Regions from separate parts of the Gottschalkia acidurici 9a genome, predicted to be linked through region 2. Evidence: riboswitches for the same ligand, from Rfam matches in the RefSeq annotation. Region 2 holds a riboswitch; the other holds the start of a gene.
The links. A riboswitch is a leader RNA that binds a small molecule or an ion and turns the genes downstream of it on or off. The one in region 2 is predicted to bind S-adenosylmethionine.
Positions count from the first base shown of each region.

Region 1: it holds a riboswitch for S-adenosylmethionine, as region 2 does, so the genes downstream of both, metK (methionine adenosyltransferase) here and metA (homoserine O-acetyltransferase MetA) in region 2, are expected to answer to the same signal.

Region 1 covers NC_018664.1:233,262-236,481, forward strand. The annotation lists gene CURI_RS01120 (hypothetical protein) at 1-297, opposite strand, end outside; SAM riboswitch class I at 1,280-1,385, shown strand; gene metK (methionine adenosyltransferase) at 1,609-2,796, shown strand; gene CURI_RS14855 (sigma-70 family RNA polymerase sigma factor) at 3,044-3,220, shown strand, end outside.
Region 2 covers NC_018664.1:1,330,935-1,334,154, forward strand. The annotation lists gene pheA (prephenate dehydratase) at 1-190, shown strand, start outside; gene CURI_RS06190 (shikimate kinase) at 194-622, shown strand; gene aroQ (type II 3-dehydroquinate dehydratase) at 681-1,115, shown strand; SAM riboswitch class I at 1,179-1,292, shown strand; gene metA (homoserine O-acetyltransferase MetA) at 1,367-2,278, shown strand; gene CURI_RS06205 (DNA-3-methyladenine glycosylase) at 2,374-2,988, shown strand; gene CURI_RS06210 (TIGR00266 family protein) at 3,141-3,220, shown strand, end outside.

The sequences.
Region 1 (3,220 bases), 1.1 Mb from region 2:
CTCCCTATATTCTGTTCCACTAGCAGTACGTAAAGATATAGCATCTGTTTCTAAACTATTTTGAAGCATTTCTTTAGCTTCATTTTTACTAATATTAGATTTTTCAGATAAGCTTTCTGCTAATTCATCTAGTGTTTTAGGATCACTAATTGTAACATCAGAGTTATTTAAATCCAAAGTTTGTGTGGAATCAATCGTGTCATTAGAAGCATAAGAATCAATAGAAACTGATAAAGTGAGTATGGTAGCAATTAAAAAAAGTGATAGATATTTGGTTAACGATTTAATCATTCTCATATAAATATGCACCCTTTCCATTTGTTTTTTCAACGTTGAAATATTAAATTTACAAATGCTAGCATAAATCAATCATATGACATAAAGAATTAAGTGTCAAATTAAACTATTTTTTATTTAAATACCTATTACAGGTTAAAATGTTTAGATTGTAATCAAGGTAGAGTTTTACACTAAGAACCGAAGATCAACCGAATGTTTTTCTCAGTTATCCTTCTGGCTCACGCGAGTGTTCCTGAAGGGAAATAAAGTTTTAGTTAATTTTTTAAAAAAGGTTATAGGTTATCTGAATACTAGAGTAAAGCCTTGTCTTTTAAGCCTGTGGAGCAAATTATCCTTACATGATCTTTTTATAATAATCATGGAAGAGAGGTTGCAGTGAGAGGGTTTTAGGTATAAAAAAAGATATGCAATTAATACATCTCTTAAGGGTTACAAACTTTACAGGCAGTATATACCGTGACTTGAGCTTCACTTGACGTAACGTATTGCTTTATTTGTCTTACAGTTCTACAGTTAGCTCTGTGATACTTTTTATCTGTCATGACTATAACAAGATCTACACTGGTGTTTTGCTGTGATTGAGTATTCGCATTATAGTTATTACTAGCAGTACTTTAGCTTCGTATTGAGCCTTAGCAGATTCGTTCCAAAGTCCTGTACTATTATCTTTGGCTTCTGATGTAAAACTAGTATTGGAATATTAAAGTTAGATTATTAGTTAGTAAGAACTGAAAGCAAGATAATAGAAGCATCAACAGAACACTTAGAGCAGTACCTGTAAGTAGAGATGAACTTATAGATTAAAAGTCAAATACAAAACTTATTATAAAAAAGCCGATGTTGCATGTATTGTTGGGAGTTCAAGAAAGTATATGAAGAAAGAAGGACTGTAATTAGCATGTGAGTTTGAGATAGCTATTGACATAAAAAAACTATGTGGTAACATTACTCTATTGAAAATAGAATAAAAAACTTGATTACCTTATCAAGAGAGGTGGAGGGACAGGCCCTATGAAACCCGGCAACCGATAATTTAAATTATTTGGTGCTAAATCCTGCAGGACTAGAGTTCTGGAAGATGAGGTCTTATTATAATAAGAAATAAGGGCTCTTCTTTTAGAAGGGTCCTTTTTAGTTAACAAACCAATTTCAATGTACTTTTGAAATTACATGAGTTATTAATATTCTTATCAATGACATAGAAGAAACTATCGACATAGGGGATTAAGAATTATAAACAATGAGAAGGATAAGATACTCAATATGCGTCTTATTGTGAATAATAAATATAAGGAGTGATATGTTAAAATGAGAAAATGGTTATTTACATCGGAGTCAGTAACAGAAGGACATCCAGATAAAATGTGTGATCAAATATCAGATGCTATACTAGATGCTATGCTTGAAAAAGATCCATCGTCAAGAGTTGCTTGTGAAACTACAGTAACTACAGGGCTTGTGATGGTAGCAGGGGAAATAACTACAAATACTTATGTGGACATACCTAAGTTAGTAAGAAAGACTGTAGAAGAGATAGGGTATACTAGAGCGAAGTATGGATTTGATGCAGAAACTTGTGCAGTTATGACTACTATAGACGAACAGTCAGCAGATATAGCTCAAGGAGTAGATGAAGCTTTAGAACATAGAGAAGGGCAAAAAAATGAATTAGATCTAATTGGAGCAGGAGACCAAGGTATAATGTTTGGTTTTGCTTGTAATGAGACTAAAGAGCTTATGCCGCTTCCAATATCATTAGCTCATAAACTAGCAAAGAGATTAACAGATGTAAGAAAAGATGGAACACTAGACTACTTAAGACCAGACGGAAAAACTCAAGTAACAGTAGAATACCATGATAATAAACCAGTTAGAGTAGACGCTATAGTTATATCTACTCAACATGGACCAGAAATAGATCAAGAGACTATAGAGAAAGACTTAAAAGATAATGTAATAAGTCCAATAATACCAAAAGAATTATTAGATGAAGATACTAAATACTATATTAACCCAACTGGAAGATTCGTAGTTGGAGGGCCACAAGGAGATACTGGACTTACAGGAAGAAAAATAATCGTAGATACTTATGGTGGATATGCAAAACATGGAGGAGGAGCTTTCTCAGGAAAAGATCCAACAAAAGTAGATAGATCAGCTGCCTATGCTGCAAGATACGTTGCAAAAAATATAGTAGCTGCAGGACTTGCAGATAAATGTGAGCTTCAACTTGCATACGCTATAGGGGTTGCACAACCAGTATCTATACTTGTAGATACTTTCGGAACTAATAAGATAGAAGAAACTAAAATAGAAGAACTAGTTAAAAAACATTTTGACTTAAGACCAGCTGCAATAATAAGAGATTTAGACTTAAGAAAACCAGTATACAGACAAATAGCAGCATACGGACACTTCGGAAGAGAAGACTTAGGATTATCTTGGGAGAAAACAGATAAAGCTGAAATCTTAAGAAAAGAAGGACTAGGACAATAATAAACCAATAAAACAATAAAAAAGAGCCTATACAAGGCTCTTTTTTATTGCAAAAAAATACAAGTAGTTAATGAAACTCTATTACATAGTTAGCACGACTTTATATATACACTAAATAGAAAAGAACGGACTTGAAAGATATCTTAAGCGGACTTTTACTCAACTCCTAAATTTACCAAATAAGTCTACATATATAAACTATACTTACCTAGGAATAAACAATGGAGTACTCCTAACGGAGGTAAGTATGTATATAAAGATAAATCACTTTTACGAACAGATTAAAAGTGGAGGACCAATAGATAGTAAATATAAAGAGGAGATTTTAGAAGATTTGAAACCACTGATAATATCGTCAATAAAGAAATACTATAATAATTATCAAATGTACGATGACCTTATTCAAGAAGGATATGAAGTTATA
Region 2 (3,220 bases):
TAATCTAAATATGCAAAGAATAGAGTCGAGACCTATTTTAGGGAAGTCATGGGAATACTTCTTCTATATAGATCTTGAAGGAAATTTAAAAGATGATAGAGTAAAATTTGTTGTGGAAAAGATAAAGGCAAATAGTACTTACTTTAAACTACTAGGAAACTATAAAAAACCACATAGGAGGGCGTCGTAATATATGAAAAAAAGCATAGTATTGATAGGTATGCCGGGCTGTGGTAAAACTACTATAGGTGAAAAACTAGCAATAAAATTAGGATATGAATTTTGCGATATAGATAAATATATAGTAGAAAAAGAGAAGAAGAGTATAGATGAGATGTTTGAGCATGGTGAAGAGTATTTTAGAGATGTAGAAAGCAATGGAGTAGAAGATGTATCTAAAAAAGAAAAAGTAGTTATATCTACAGGTGGTGGAGTAGTAAAGAGGGAAAGAAATATAAGAGCTTTAAAAGAAAATGGAATTATAATATTCATAAATAGACCTATAGAAAACATAGTGTCAGATGTGGATGTTGAAAAGAGACCGCTGCTTAAAGATGGTAAAGAAAAATATATAAGCTATTTGAGGAAAGATATGATCTTTACAAAAAATACTGTGATATAGAAGTAATTAATGACAAAGATTTAGATGATGTCGTTGACAAAATTACGGAGATGATAATATGAAAATATTACTAATAAATGGTCCTAATATAAATATGCTAGGGATAAGAGAAAAGAATATATATGGAAATGTAGATTATAAAAGCCTATGTGAAATTTTAAGAGAGAAGTCTAAAGAACTTTCTATAGAATTAGAAATAGTTCAAAGTAATATAGAAGGAGAAATAATAAACTTTATTCATGAGGCCTATGAAAAATACGATGGTATGATAATAAATCCTGGAGCTTACACTCACTATAGCATAGCAATCTATGATGCACTAAAAGCTGTAAATATTCCTACGGTAGAAGTTCATATAAGTAATGTTCACGCAAGAGAAGAATTTAGAACAAAGTCAGTAACAGCACCAGCATGTATAGGACAGATAAGTGGATTTGGTGTAGATAGTTATATATTAGGAATGATAGGACTTGTAAACAGACTAAAATATTAAGGAAATTGCGAACATGTTGACATTTGACATGTATATATATATAATAAAACTTATAAAATAAAAAACTCATCGAGAGAGATTGAGGGAACTGGCCCAATGAAATCCGGCAACCGAGCTTGTGCTAAGGTGCTAAATCCAGCGGTATAGCCAAAAAAATTGGTATCCGGAAGATGAGGGAGCGATACAAAAAAAGCTTCTTTCATTTTGAAAGAGGCTTTTTTTATGAAAAAATATACTTTGGGGGTGTTTTTATGCCTATAGTAATACCTACAGAACTTCCCGCTTATAAAATATTAACTGAAGAAAATATATTTGTAATGGGAGAAAGTAGAGCTAAAACGCAAAACATAAGACCATTAAGAATAGCTGTATTAAATCTTATGCCTACTAAAATAGAAACAGAAACACAGATACTAAGGCTACTTGGAAATACTCCATTGCAAGTAGAGATTACACTTCTTCGCACAGAAACTTATGAATCAAGAAATATAAGTAAGGAACATTTAGAAAGTTTTTATAAGACGTTTAAAGAAATAAAAAATAAAAAATTTGATGGAATGATAATAACAGGAGCTCCTGTTGAACATATAGAATTTGAAGATGTTGAATACTGGCAAGAGCTAGCGGATATCATGGAATATACTAAAAGTAATGTAACATCTACATTTCATATATGTTGGGGGGCACAGGCTGGACTTTACTATCATTATAGTATAAATAAACATATGCTTGATAAAAAGATATTTGGAGTATTCAAACATAATGTAATTAATAAAAAAAGTAATCTTTTGAGAGGTTTCGATGATGAATATTTTGCACCGCAGTCGAGACACACAGATATATCAAGAGAAGATATATTAAGAATTCCAGAAATAGAACTACTTTCAGAGTCTGAAGAAAGTGGAGTATATATAGCTGCTAGCAAGGATGGGAGACAAGTATTTGTAACCGGTCATTCAGAGTACGATCCTTTGACTTTAAAAAGCGAGTTTGATAGGGATGTTGCAAGAGGTTTGGACAATGTGGATATACCTAAAAACTATTTTCCACAAGACGACCCAACTAAAGAGCCAATAGTAAGATGGAGAAGTCATGCGAGTTTATTATTTTCAAACTGGTTAAACTACTATGTATATCAAGAGACACCGTATGTACTTGATTAATACTAAAAATAAAAATAGGATATAATATAAAGTAAACCCCTAGATTAAAAAATAAATAACTAGGGGTTTACTTTATATTTGAAGGAAGTGATATTGTGAAAAAGCTAAATAGAGAATTTTATAGTAGGGATACATTAGAAGTAGCTAAAGATCTCTTAGGAAAATACTTAGTAAGAGAATCTAAAGGAAAAAAGATAGTTGGAAAAATAGTTGAAACGGAAGCATATATGGGGACTAAGGATAAAGGAGCTCATACATATAGCGGTAAAGTCACACCTAGAACTGAAGCTATGTTCGGAATTCCCGGCACTTCCTATGTATACTTGATATATGGAATGTATAACTGTTTTAATGTAGTTACTAAGGAAGAAGGAATACCAGAAGCTGTTTTAATTAGAGCAGTAGAGCCTATAGAAGGTCTAGAGGAAATGTCTTTAAATAGATTTAATAAAAGCTATATAGAGCTTAAAAAAAGAGAAATAAGAAATCTCACTAGTGGCCCAGGAAAGCTATGTATAGCACTTGATATAGATAGAAGCTTAAATAAAGCAGATTTATGTGGAGATAACTTATATATAGAAAATCCTGACGTAGATGAAAAGATTAATATAGTAGAGTCTAAAAGGATTGGAATTGATTATGCAGAAGAAGCGAAAGATTATTTATGGAGATTTTATATAGAAGGAAATGAATATGTATCAGTAAAATAATTATCTGAAGAAATACTATAATAGTATGTAAATTTAAAAAGTGATTTGATTTGAATAGAAGTTTTGTATATTATAAATTTATAAAGTATAAAAGTATGTAATTTATGTATTGATATAAATAATTATATAAAGAGAATAAAGGAGATAAAACTATGAGCATAGCGCATGAGATAGACTATAAAATATACGGAGACGATATGCAGTTTGTAGAAATTGAACTCGACCCACAAGA